One region of the Methylopila musalis genome, then DNA from elsewhere that is predicted to be linked to it. Evidence: riboswitches for the same ligand, from Rfam matches in the RefSeq annotation. Region 1 holds a riboswitch; each other region holds the start of a gene.
The links. A riboswitch is a leader RNA that binds a small molecule or an ion and turns the genes downstream of it on or off. The one in region 1 is predicted to bind cobalamin.
Positions count from the first base shown of each region.

Region 2: it holds a riboswitch for cobalamin, as region 1 does, so the genes downstream of both, ACFQ4O_RS02645 (ribonucleoside-diphosphate reductase subunit alpha) here and ACFQ4O_RS13490 (TonB-dependent receptor plug domain-containing protein) in region 1, are expected to answer to the same signal.
Region 3: it holds a riboswitch for cobalamin, as region 1 does, so the genes downstream of both, ACFQ4O_RS08535 (TonB-dependent receptor) here and ACFQ4O_RS13490 (TonB-dependent receptor plug domain-containing protein) in region 1, are expected to answer to the same signal.

Region 1 is NZ_JBHTMX010000153.1:522-4,963, forward strand. It holds gene ACFQ4O_RS13480 (RNA polymerase sigma factor) at 170-685, opposite strand; gene ACFQ4O_RS13485 (nucleotidyltransferase domain-containing protein) at 910-1,755, shown strand; cobalamin riboswitch at 1,845-2,044, shown strand; gene ACFQ4O_RS13490 (TonB-dependent receptor plug domain-containing protein) at 2,171-4,192, shown strand; gene ACFQ4O_RS13495 (DUF7676 family protein) at 4,255-4,442, shown strand, end outside.
Region 2 is NZ_JBHTMX010000008.1:18,393-22,834, reverse strand. It holds gene ACFQ4O_RS02650 (short-chain fatty acyl-CoA regulator family protein) at 85-1,503, shown strand; cobalamin riboswitch at 1,579-1,789, shown strand; gene ACFQ4O_RS02645 (ribonucleoside-diphosphate reductase subunit alpha) at 1,909-4,442, shown strand, end outside.
Region 3 is NZ_JBHTMX010000057.1:2,560-7,001, forward strand. It holds gene ACFQ4O_RS08535 (TonB-dependent receptor) at 1-1,575, opposite strand, end outside; cobalamin riboswitch at 1,751-1,947, opposite strand; gene ACFQ4O_RS08540 (transporter) at 2,062-2,913, opposite strand; gene ACFQ4O_RS08545 (ABC transporter ATP-binding protein) at 3,051-3,719, opposite strand; gene ACFQ4O_RS08550 (ABC transporter ATP-binding protein) at 3,716-4,441, opposite strand; gene ACFQ4O_RS08555 (branched-chain amino acid ABC transporter permease) at 4,438-4,442, opposite strand, start outside.

The sequences.
Region 1 (4,442 bases):
GCTCATTCTGCGGAACCAGCGTGTCTGGGTCCCGGCTCAAGGCCGGGACAAGAGGGTGGCGCGTTTCGTCGCCCACCCTGCTGCGCGCTCCCGCGATGATAGACAAACACCCGGCGGCGCACTCGCGCGGCGCGGCGGGGAGAGCAGGGCGCAGGCTGGGGCAGGGCCGTCAGGCGTCGTCGAGATGGCCCGACAGTCGTTCGCGGCACTGGGCGAGACCGCGCACCAGATGCTTCTCGACCGCCCGCACCGAGATGCCGAGCCGGGCCGCGATGACGGCGTTGCTCTCGCCCTTCAGGCGGCGGGCGATGAAGATCTCCCGCGTGCGCTCGGGCAGGTCGGCGAGCGCGGCTTCGAGCGCGCCGAGGGCGGCGCGGGAGGCGAAGGTCTGGTCGGGGGCGGCCTCGTCCTGCATGAGCTGCTCGGGCGTCAGCCGGGCGAGGGCGCGGCCGCGGCGCGACTGGGCCAGATTGTGGTCCACCGCGGCGTTGCGGGCGGCCGCATAGAGAATGCGCCGGTCGTCGTCGGAGGAGCCGGCGCTGCCCGCCCGCCACACCCGCGCGAACACGTCCTGCACGATCTCGGCCGCGGTCTCGCGGTCGCGCACGCGACGGCCCACCAGCCGCTCCAGCGGGGCGCGATGGTCCACGAACAGCAGACCGAGGGAGGTTCGCCAGGACGTCATGGCCGCTCGAACAGTGAAGGCGTCGCCGCGCGAGGCGGGACGGACGGCCCAGACGCTCGCGCATGGGTCCTTATAGGAAAGGTCGTATTCCATAGCAAATTCAATAATTTAGACTGGTTCTAAGGTGGGCGTCTCACGGGCGCTGGACTTCCGCGCGCCGACGCGGCAGGACATTTGGCGGCGACACTTGGCGGCGACGCGGCCGCCGGCGCTCGGGAGGCGTGATGCTCGGCCGTTCCTTACCTGCGGACATGGACGCGGACGCCGTCGCGGGCGTCGACCGACGGCTCGCGGAGATCCGCGCCGCCCACGGCGTGGCGATCCCGCTCGCGATCGAGAGCGGCAGCCGGGCCTGGGGCTTTCCCTCGCCGGACAGCGATTACGACTGCCGCTTCATCTACGCCCACCGGCCGGAGCGCTATCTCTCGCTGTGGCCGCTGCGCGACGTCATCGAGACGCCGATCGAGGGCGAGCTCGACGTCAACGGCTGGGACCTCGCCAAGGCGATTCGGCTGCTGCTGAACGGCAACGCCGTGGTGATCGAATGGCTGACCTCGCCGATCGCCTATGGTGTGGACGAGCGGTTCCGGGCGGCGTTCCTCGCCTTCGCGGAGCAGGTGGCGGACCGTGACCGCATCGCCCGCCACTATCGCGGCCTCGGCTACGCGCATCAGGAGCAACATCTGCGCGACGGCCAGCCGATCGCGTTGAAGAAGCTGTTCTACATGGTCCGGCCGGCGGCGGCCCTGCGCTGGCTGCGGCTGCGGCCGGACGCGGCGGTGGCGCCCATGCGGTTCCAGACCCTGATGGCCGAGTGCGATCCGCCGCCGGCGGTGGCCGCCATCATGGCCGATCTGATCGCCCGCAAGGCCTTGACCCGCGAGCTCGGCGCCGCGGTGGCGCCGCCGGAGATCATCGGCTTCATCGCGGACGAGTTCCGGCGCGCCGACGAGACCTTCGGCGCCCGCGTTCCGCGCCCCGAGGCGGGGGAACGCGAACAGGCGGACCGCTTCTTCCGGGACATGCTGGATCATATATGGCGGGATCGCCCGACACCGGACAGGAGCTGACCCGCGCGGGGTTCCGGCGCGCCGTGGCTTTCCAGCGACAGAACCGGCGTCACCGACCGAGGTCGCATTGACCGCGGCCACAGTTTCGCCATAGCGTCCGGCCTGACGGTTCCCCTCGGGGATCAAAAGGGAACGCAGTGCGGGCCATCCGGCCTTATCCTGCGGCAGCCCCCGCTACTGTGAACGGCGAGCGCCTCGTCATCCGCCACTGGGTCCTGCGGGATCTGGGAAGGCGACGAAGGCGCGCAGACCCGTGAGTCAGGAGACCTGCCGTCATCCGTGTGGTCACACGCGAACGCGTCGGGCGGGGTGCACCGATGGTGGGCGAACCATCGGTTGGGGCGTAGAGCGCTTCGTCCGGTCGGCGAGGCTTCCTGTTCGCGGTGACGTGCCACTCGTCCCGCCCGGGGTCTCGATGCTCGTTCCTCTCCTTCGCGACGGCGGCGTCGCCGCGCTGTCCGCTCTCACGCTCTCCCTCGTGTCTCCGTCCTTCGCGCGCGCCCAGCATGCGCCGGAGGCCGAGCCCGCCGCCTCCGAGGCGCTGCCCGAGCTCGCCGTCACCGCCAACAAGGTGGAGGGGCCGAAGGCCGCCATCGGCAGCGCGGTGTCCTCGCTGTCGCGCGAGGAGCTGGAGACGCGCCAGATCCGCGTGGTGTCCGACGCGCTGCGCGAGCTTCCGGGCGTCGCGGTCAGCCGCACCGGCCCGGTCGGCGCGCTGACGCAGATCCGCATCCGCGGCTCGGAAGGCAACCAGACGCTGGTGCTGATCGACGGGATCGAGATGAACGATCCGGGCATGAGCGGCGAATACGACTTCGCCAACCTGCTGGCGCTGGAGGTGGAGCGCTTGGATGTGCTGCGCGGGCCCCAGAGCGCGCTCTACGGCTCCGACGCCGCCGGCGGCGTGGTGAACATCGTCACCCGCCGGGGCGACGGCAAGCCGTCCTTCCGCGGCCAGGTCGAGGGCGGATCGTTCGGGACGCTCAACGGCTCGGCCGCCGTGTCCGGCGGGACCGAGGCCTACGACTACCTGTTCGCGACCCAGCTGTTCCACGCCGACGGGATCTCCGTCGCCAAGAAGCGCGACGCCTGGAACGCCGGCTTCCGCGACCGCGACGGCTATGAGAGCGGCGGCGCGCTGGCGAAGGTCTCGGTGCGGCCGAGCGAGATGTTCGAGCTGACCGGCGTCGCCCGCTACACCAGCTTCCGGGCCGATCGCGACAACTTTGGCGCGGCGCAGGGCTTTCCTTACGCGGCGGCGGTGGAGTCCGGCGATTACGAGCGCGGAAAGCAGTTCTTCGGGCGGGTGCAGGGCAAGGCCACGCTGCTCGACGGCGCCTGGGACCACGTGCTCGGCCTGTCCCACACCCATCAGGACCGCCGGAACTACGAGGCCGACGACCGGCGCAGCTCGTCCACGGTGGGCGAGACGGTGAAGCTCGACTACCAGACCAACTACCGCTTCTCGACCGAAGGCGGCCTGCCGGCGAGCCATGTGCTGACCTTCGGCGCCGACACCCAGCGCGACCACGTGGTCAGCAAGAGCAAGTGGCAGGCGCCGGAGTTCGGCGGTCAGGGGCCGGTGCGACGCTCCATCACCAACACCGGCGTCGTGGGGCAGTACCAGCTCGGGCTGTTCCAGAACCTGTTCGTCACCGGAAGCGTGCGGCACGACTTCAACGAGCGCTTCCGGGACGAGACCACCTACCGTCTCGCCTCCGCCTACACGTTCGACGCCACCAAGACCAAGCTCCGCGCCTCCTTCGGCACCGGCGTGAAGAACCCGACGATCCTCGAGCTTTTCGGTTTCTACGGCAATTACGTCGGCAACGCCGCGCTCAGCCCGGAGAAGACCCGCGGCTGGGACATCGGCGTCGACCAGCCGTTCTGGGACGACCGCGTCACCGTCGAGGCGACCTATTTCCGGCAGCGCGTCAGCGACCTGATCTCATCGCGCAGCTCCCAGACCCCGAGCGGCGCCTATGTGACCACGCCGATCAACCTCGACGGCACGTCGCGGATCAAGGGCGTGGAGCTCGGCGTCACCCTGCGCCCGATCGACGGGCTCAGCGTGCGCGCGGCCTACACCTATTCGGACGGCGAGGATCCGACCGGCGTCGAGCTGGTCCGCCGGCCGCGCAACGTCGGCAACCTCAACGTCAACTACGCCTTCCTCGACGACCGGGCCAACGTGAACCTCGGCGTGATCTACAACGGCAAACAGAAGGACTACGCCTTCGACGCCGTCACCTACGCCCGCACGCTCCGGCCGCTGAAAGCCTACACGCTGGTCAACCTGGGCGCGGCCTACAAGATCCACCCCAACGCCGAGGTCTACGGCCGGGTCGAGAACCTGTTCGACAGGCGGTACGAGGAGGTGTTCACGTACAACGCGCCCGGCCGCGCGGCCTATGGCGGCGTGAAGGTCTCGTTCTGATCCCGGACCGGATCGCCCGGTCCGCCGGGCGATCCTCCCCCGTCGAAAGGCATGGCATGATCGTGCTCGAACCCGTTGCGCCCCGCGCGCCGACCCAAACTCTGCGCGGCGACGGCGGCGCGCTGACGCGCGAGATCTGGTCGCTGCCCGCGGAGGAGCCGACGCTGGAGGCGTTTCTCCGCGATGTGTTCGAGAACCATTGGCAGAGCGTGCGCTTCGGCCCGCTGATCGAGGGCGCGGCCTATGAGTG
Region 2 (4,442 bases), on a different contig from region 1:
AACCACTGAAAAAGCGAAGGTTTGCGAAGTGAAATTTGCGAATTTGCGAAGTTTGCAAATTCGCGCGGCGCGAAGGACGACGCGATGCGCAAGACGTTCATGGGGGTGCGGCTCAAGCGGCTCAGAGAAGAGCGCGGCATGACGCAGGCCGCGCTCGCAGCCTCCCTCGATCTGTCGCCGAGCTACCTGAACCAGATCGAGAACAACCAGCGCCCGCTCACCGTCCCGGTGCTGCTGAAGCTCAACGGCGTGTTCGGCCTCGACGTGCAGCTCTTCGCCGAGGACGACGAGGCGCGGCTCATCGCCGACCTGCGCGAAGCGCTCGCCGACCCTGCCGCCGTCGAGACGGTGTCGACCAGCGAGCTTCGGGAGATCGCAGGCGCGATGCCGGCGGTCGGTCGCGCGATCGTCACGTTGCACCGGCGCTATCGTCACGCCGCCGAACAGGCCGAGGCGCTCGCCGCGGGGCTGTCGCCGGGAGCCGAAGCGGCAGGCCTCGCGCCCCTTACCCCTTACGAGCAGGTCCGCGACTTCTTCTACGCCCGGCACAACCATTTCGGCGAGCTCGATGAGGCGGCCGAGCGCCTCGCGGGCGAGCTCGGCGCATTCGGGGCCAGCGCTGCGGGGCGGCTGACCGATCTGCTCGAGCGCCGCCACGGCGTGCGGGTCGTCGTGGCGGACGAAGCCGACGATCGAGCCGACGCCAAGCTGTTCCGTCGCAGCTCCGACGCGCTCCATCTGTCGAGCCGGATGCGTCCGGGCCAGATTGCGTTTCAGATCGCGACGCAGCTCGCCTACTTCGAGCAGGGCGAGGCGATTGACCGGCTGGCCGACGAGGCCGCGCAGGGAAGCGCCGAGACGCGGTCGCTGGCCCGGATCGGGCTCGCGCATCACTACGCCGGGGCGCTGCTCATGCCCTATCGCCCCTTCCTCCACGCCGCGGAGACCGGGCGCTACGACATCGAGGCGCTCGCCGAGCGCTACGGCGTCGGCTTCGAGACGATCTGCCATCGCCTTTCGACCCTGCAGCGCCCGAACGCGCGCGGCGTGCCGTTCGTGTTCATCCGCGTCGATCGCGCCGGCAACATCTCGAAGCGTCAGTCGGCGACCGACTTCCACTTCTCGCGCGTCGGCGGCGCCTGCCCGCTCTGGAACGTCTACGAGGCGTTCGCCCAGCCCGGACGCATCCTGACGCAGGTCGCGCAGATGCCGGACGGGCGCTCCTACCTCTGGGTCGCCCGGACGGTCGAACGTTCGGCGGGACGGTACGGCGCCATCCGCAAGAGCTTCGCGGTGGGACTCGGTTGCGACCTCCGCCATGCGGAGCGGCTCGTCTATTCGAAAGGCCTCGACCTGTCCGATCCCGGGGCCGCGACCCCGATCGGCGCCGGCTGCAAAGTGTGCGAACGTCCACGCTGCCCCCAGAGGGCCTTTCCGCCGGTCGGAAGAAAGCTCGTCATCGACGAGGCCAGCCGCAGCGTGGCGCCATACGCCTCGGGCTGAGCCTGTCCGCTCCGGGCTCCGTGGGGACATTGGGGATAACCGCATCGGCGGATTGACGCTTGCAGGCGCTCAGACCCAATATCTAGTCGTCGAGGTTCTCCCAAGTCGCAAGATGCGGGAGCTAAGAGGGAAGCCGGTGAGCCTTCGGGCGATGCCGGCGCTGCCCCCGCAACTGTAAGCGGCGAGCCAAGGTCCACCGAACGTCACTGGGGCGAGAGCCTCGGGAAGACAGGACCGACGGCGCTGACCCGCGAGCCAGGAGACCTGCCCCGACCGAATGAAACGTCCTCGGGCGGGGTGTCCCGGTGGATCGCTTGCGGTCGGCCGTCCCGCCTGTCGGGAACCCTCACGACCTCTCGCGTCCGCGTGGCCTCGTCCCCAACAGGTTTTCGGGGTCTGAAGCCGATGTCTCTCTCCATCTCCCAGGATCGCGCCGCCACCGGCGCGCCGGTCTTCACCGACGCCGAGCGGCCCGGAAAGGTCGCCGCGCCCGCGTTCCACGTCATCCGCCGCAACGGTTCGGTGACGCCGTTCGACGGCTCCAAGATCGCGGTCGCGGTGACCAAGGCGTTCCTGGCCGTCGAGGGCTCCGGGGCCGCCGCCTCGCGGCGCGTCCATGAGGCGGTAGAGGCGCTCACAGCCGACGTTGTCGCGACGCTCACCCGGCGCGCCGACGCCGACCGCGCGCTGCACATTGAGGACATCCAGGATCAGGTCGAGCTCGCGCTGATGCGCGGCGGCCACCAGAAGGTCGCCCGCGCCTATGTGCTCTATCGTGAGGCTCGGGCCGAGGCCCGGCGCGCAAAGGCCGCGCCTGCCGAAACCGCGACGCCCTCGCTCCATGTTCGCCACGCCGACGGTTCGATGGTCCCGCTCGACGAACGCCGTCTGGCGCTGATCATCGCCGAGGCCTGCGAAGGCCTTGAGGGCGTCTCCACCGAGGCGGTCGCGGCCGAGACCCGCCGCAATCTCTATGACGGCGTCTCGCCGACAGAGCTGCAGCAGGCGCCCGTGATGGCGGCCCGCACGCTGGTCGAGACCGAGCCGAACTACGCCTATGTCAGCGCGCGCCTGCTGCTCGACATGCTGCGGACCGAGGGCCTGTCGGCGGTCCATGGCCGCGCGATCTCGGCCACGCAGGCCGACATGGCCGAGGCCTATCCCGACTACTTCCCGGCCTTTATCAAGGCGGGCGTCGCCGCCGGGCTGATCGACGCCGAACTTGAGCGCTTCGACCTCGCCCGGCTCGCCGCCGCGCTGAAGCCCGAGCGCGACCTCGACTTCCAGTTCCTCGGTCTCCAGACGCTCTACGACCGCTACTTCCTGCACACGGGCGGACAGCGCATCGAGCTGCCGCAGGCATTTTTCATGCGCGTCGCCATGGGCCTTTCGCTCCGCGAGATCGACCGCGAGGCGCGCGCGATCGAGTTCTACGACCTGCTGTCGAGCTTCGACTTCATGGCCTCCACCCCGACCCTGTTCAACTCGGGCACGACGCGCCCGCAGCTTTCCTCCTGCTTCCTGACCACGATCGCCGACGACCTCGACGGCATCTTCAAGGGCGTGAAGGACAACGCGCTGCTCGCGAAGTATTCCGGCGGCCTCGGCAACGACTGGAGCCGCGTGCGCGGCCTCGGCGCGCACATCAAGGGAACCAACGGCGAGAGCCAGGGCGTGGTGCCGTTCCTGAAAGTCGCGAACGACACCGCGATCGCGGTCAATCAGGGCGGCAAGCGCAAGGGCGCGGTCTGCGCCTACCTCGAGACCTGGCACGTCGACATCGAGGAATTCCTCGATCTCCGCAAGAACACCGGCGACGACCGCCGCCGCACCCACGACATGAACACCGCGAACTGGGTTCCGGACCTCTTCCTCGAGCGTGTCGAGGCGGATGGCCAATGGACACTGTTCTCGCCCGATGAGACGCCGGACCTGCATGATCTCTACGGCCCGGCGTTCAAGGCTGCCTACGAGGCCTACGAGGCCAAGGCCGCCCGCGGCGAGCTCAAGGTCCACAAGTCGATGCGGGCGCTTGACCTGTGGCGGCGCATGCTCACCATGCTGTTCGAGACCGGGCACCCCTGGATCACCTTCAAGGACCCCTGCAACATCCGCTCGCCGCAGGGCCATGTCGGCGTGGTGCATTCCTCGAACCTCTGCACCGAGATCACGCTCAACACCTCGGACGACGAGGTCGCGGTCTGCAATCTGGGCTCCGTGAACCTCGCGGCGCACGTCACCGCCGAGGGCCTCGACGTCGTCAAGCTCGCGCGCACGATCGCGACCGCGATGCGGATGCTGGACAATGTCGTCGACATCAACTTCTACACGATCCCCGAGGCGCGCCGCTCGAACCTGCGCCACCGCCCGGTCGGGCTCGGCATCATGGGTTTTGAGGACGCGCTGCAGACGCTGCGCATTCCTTACGCCTCCGACGAGGCGGTGCGCTTCGCCGACCAGAGCATGGAGGCGCTGAGCTTCCACGCCATCTCGGCCTCGGTCGACCTTGCGGCCGAGCGCGGCCGCTATCCGAGCTTCGAGGGCTCGCTCTGGTCAAAAGGGATCCTGCCGATCGACTCGATCGAGCTGCTGTCGGACGCCCGCGGCGGCCTCGAGATGGACCGTTCGGCGACGCTCGACTGGGAGCCGCTGCGCGAGCGGGTCAGGACCGTCGGCACGCGCAACTCCAACTGCATGGCGATCGCCCCGACCGCGACGATCTCAAACATCTGCGGCGTGTCGCAGTCGATCGAGCCCGCCTACCAGAACCTCTTCGTCAAATCGAACATGTCGGGCGACTTCACGGTCGTGAACGCGGCGCTCGTCCGCGACCTGAAGGCCCGCGGCCTCTGGGACGAGGTGATGGTCTCTGACCTGAAATATTTCGACGGCAGCCTCTCGGCGATCGACCGCGTGCCGGGCGAATTGAAAGCCCTCTA
Region 3 (4,442 bases), on a different contig from region 1:
GCTCTGCTTCACGCCGGCCTCGACCTGCCGGCCCTTCGAGAGCGCGAAGTCCGCCTGCGACTTCGGCAGCGAGAGGATGGACGTCACCGGGTCCGCAGCCTCCGAATACTGCGCGTAGACCGCGAGGTTCTCGATCGGTTCATAGACCGCGCCGACGCGCCAGGAGATCGAATTCAGCGTCGGGTTGGACGTGTCGCCGGTGCGGACGTTGCGATAATCCACCTCCGGATGGTCGTAGCGCAGGCCCGCGACCAGCGAGAGCGTGTCCGTGACCTTCAGCCGGTCGTCGAAGAAGAACGAGTACTGGGTGGTGATCGCCTTGTAGTCCTTGCCGTAGGGGCTCGCGCTGCCGTAATCGCCCGGGTCGAAGCCCGTGGGCGGCAGCGACGGGTTGAGGTCCGGATTGCCGTAGCCGCCGTTGTTCAGGCGGCGGAAGTCGAACCGGTTGACGTCGAAACCGACCACCGCCTCGTTCGCCATGCCGAACAGCTCGGTGCGGATGGTGGCGTCGGCGCGGGCGCCGATCTGCTCCTGCTCTTGCTTGATCGCGATGAAGCTCGAGCGGTCGATCAGGCCGGTCCCCGCGTTCCATGTGTAGCCCTCGGCGTTGCGCCACAGGCGGTTGGCGGTGACGTAATAGGCGGTCGCCCGCAGCGTCACGGTCTCGTTCGGCGTCCACTCCGCCTTGAGCTGGGTGATGGTGTCGTTGAAGCGGATCACGCCGTCGCGGACGTTGTAGTTCTCGCCGATCCAGTCCGTCTCCACATTGCCGGCGCCCTTCAGCGGCGTGCCGAAATAGCGGCTCGGCTGATTGTGACCGCCGTCATGCGTCAGGGTGACGGAGAGCTCGTCCGTCGGCCGCCAGTTCAGCGCGCCGGAAAAGGCGAGGTTCTTGTGGTCGCCCCGGTCCATCCAGCCGTCGCCGCGATTGCCGACCACGTCGAAGCTGTAGGCGAACCTGTCGTTGATCGGCCCGGCGCTGCCGGCGGCGAGGCCCACCTGTCCGTCCGTTCCCACCACCATGCGGGCCTCGTTGCGGCGCTCGTCGGTGAGGGGCTTCTTCGGGATGATGTTGATGGCGCCGCCGACGGCGCCCTCGCCGTAGAGCACCGAGGCCGGGCCGCGCAGCACCTCGATCCGGTCCACGGTCCAGGTGTCGAACGGGAAAGTGACGGTGCCCTGGCCCGGATAGAGCCGCACGCCGTCATAGAGCGTGGTGACCGAGTTCACGCCGGTGAAGCCGCGCGACGAATAGGCGCCGAAGCCGTTGCCCGGCGTGCCGATGAAGCTGAAGCCGGCCGCGTTCTGGGTCACGGCTTCGGCGATGGAGGACTGGCCCCGGTCGCGGACCACGTCGCCGGAGACCACGTCCACGCTCGCCGGCGTCTCCAGCGGCGTCAGGCCAAGCCGGCTGCCGGCGTTGGTCTTCACGGACAGGTTCGGGCCGGGCGCGACCGTGGCGCCCGCGCCGCTGACGGTGATCTCGTCGAGCGCCACCGGGCTGTCGGGCGCTTGCGCGCGGGCCGGCGCGGCGAGGGCTGCGGCGCAGCAGGCGCCGAGCAGCGCGGCGCGCAAGGACGAGGGTGCCGGGACGGCGCGTAACGGCAGACGTGAGGAATCAGGCATCGGGACCCCGAGCGGGACGAGTGGCGCGTCACCGCGAACTGGAAGTCGTCCCGAGCGTCACGCGCCTTTCGACGCGCCCGACGGTTCGCCCACCATCGGTGCACCCCGCCCGACGCGTTCGCGTGTAACCACACGGCTGACGGCAGGTCTCCTGGCTCGCGGGTCAGTGCGCGTTCGTCGCCTTCCCAGACCCGTGAGGGTCCAGTGGCCGATGACGACGCGCTCGCCGCTTACAGTTGCGGGGGCAGCCGCGGCTTCGGGCCGAAGCCCGCACCGCGTTCCCTTTTGATCCCCGAAGGGAACCGTCCCCGCCCAATTACGGCGCTGCGGCGCCGAAGGCAAGGCGGTTTCGGGTCACGGCTCCGCGTCCTTGGTTGTGGACGGCGCGGCCATTGGTCGAGGGGCCCGCTCCTCGCGGTCGGGCCCCTCCCGTCCTCAGTACTTGACGACCAGCGGGGCCTCGGCCTTGGCCGGGGTCCACAGCGGGAAGCTGAGGTTGGTCCAGAGGATCGTGTCCTTGAAGCCGCGATTCTTCGAATAGACGTCGCGGGTCAGCTTCACGTTCAGGTTGGCGCCGCCGAAGTCGTAGCCCACGAGGCCGCCGATCGCGAACTGGGACTGCTTGCCGTACCAGGAGACCGGCTTGCTCACATCCGCCGAGAAATGCGCCACCGGGCCGATCTCGAACTTGCCGAACTTCTTGGTCGCGGTGAGGTCAGCGATCACGTAGTTCGGCGCGAAGTCGTCGCGGTCGTCGCCCACCGGCGTGCCGAACATGAAGTTGCCGGTGAGGTTCCAGCCGTCGCCGAGATAGCTCGCGCCGACGCGGTGCTCGATGGTGCCGTAGTCGAGCGAGAGCGTGTCGCCCTGCGGGATGTAGCCGCCGAGGCGGTAGCCCACATAGAGGTCGTTTCCGAGGTCCCAGCTCAGCTGGGCCGCGAAATAGGTGTTGAACAGGCCGAACTCGCTGCCCGCGCCCTCGATCGAGATGTCGGCGATGGTCGGGGCGGCGATCCCGCCGATGTCCGCGCCGAGAAATTTGGCGCCGGTCTGCCAGAAGAAGAAGAACGTGTTGTAGTTCGAGCGGATGTCGACGCCGCCCACCTCCCGGAAGCCGGAATAGGTCTGGTTGAGGTAGTAGAGCCCCTCCGGCGCCACGGCCCAGACCGGGATGCCGGTGGTGTAGCCCGGCGCCGAGGTGCCGGCCGCGCCGGCGGGCGTGGCGGCGAGCGCCAGTCCGGCGGCCGCGGCCGCGGCCGCGCATTTCATGGTCATGCAGATCGTCATCGCGTCAGTCTCCCCGAGGGCGCCCGCCATAGCGGGCCGTTGGGCGCGCGAGCTTCCTTCCGCCGGAACGAGGCCCCGGCGGCCGCACCGCTCTTGCGCTGGATGACGGCGCCGGATCGGTCCCGGCGCCGGATGCGTCAGGCCGCGGCCTCGGGCGGCGCGGCGAAGGCCAGCCGGCCCTTCTCCATGTGAAGGACCCGGTCGGCCAGATCGGTCATGAACTTGAGGTTCTGCTCCACCAGCAGGATCGAGAGCCCGAGCTCCCGCCGAAGCGTCAGCAGCGTCTCCACGATCTCGTCGCGGATCGAGGGCTGGATGCCCTCCGTGGGCTCGTCCAGCAGGATCAGCGACGGCTTCGCGCAGAGGCAGCGCGCCAGCGCCAGGATCTGCTGCTCGCCGCCCGAGAGCACGCCGCCCGCCCGGTCCACGATCGGCTGCAGCCGGGGGAAGCGGGCGATCATCTCGTCCACGAGGCTAAGCGGCGCGCCGGACGCGCGGGCGGCGAAGGCCATGTTCTCGCGCACGGTGAGGCCGGGGAAGATCTGACGGCCCTGCGGCACGTAGCCGAGGCCTCGCCGCGCGCGGCGGTGGGGCGGCTCCTGGGCGATGTCGACGCCTGCGAACAGGATCGCGCCCGCGCTCGGGCGGATCGCGCCGCTGAGCGCCTTGAGCAAAGTGCTCTTCCCCATGCCGTTGTGGCCGAGCACGCCGAGGATCTCCCCTTCGGCGATGGCGAAGCCCACGTCGCGCAGCACGCCGATGGAGCCGTAGCCGGCGGCGAGGTTCGAGACGGCGAGGATGCTCATGCCGCATCCTTTCCGAGATAGACGTCGCGCACCCGGGCGTCCGCCATCACCTCCGCGGCCGGGCCTTCCGCCAGCACCTCGCCGCGGTTGAACACGGTGACGGTGCGGGCGATGCGGCGGATGAAAGCCATGTCGTGCTCCACCACGATCACCGAGCTTGACCGGGCGAGCTCCACGATCAGGTCGCCCAGACGGTCCACCTCCGCCCCGGTCATGCCCGCGGCGGGCTCGTCCAGCAGGATCAGGTCCGGCGCCTGCGCCACCACCATGGCGAGCTCCACCAGCTGCCGCTGGCCGTGGGCGAGCAGCCCGACCGTCGCGCCCGCGAGATGGGGGATGCGCATGCGCTCCAGCGCCTCGTCCGCCCGGCGGCGGGCGAGCGTCGGCGGCAGCAGGGCGTCGGTCGCGACGCGCACGCTCTCCATCACGGTCAGGCCGTCGAACACGCTCGGCGTCTGGGTCTTCACGCCGACGCCGAGCCGGGCGATGCGCGAGGCCGGCAGGCCGACGATGCTGCGGCCGCGCAAGGCGACCTCGCCCGAGGTCGGACGAAGCTGGCCCGACAGCATCTTGAAGAAGGTGCTCTTGCCGGCGCCGTTCGGGCCGATGAGGCAGCGCAGCTCGCCCTCCCCCACCGTCATGCTGACGCCGCCGACCGCCGTCACGCCGCCGAAGCGCATGACGAGGTTGCGGGCTTCGAGAAGCGGCGGCGCGACGCTCATG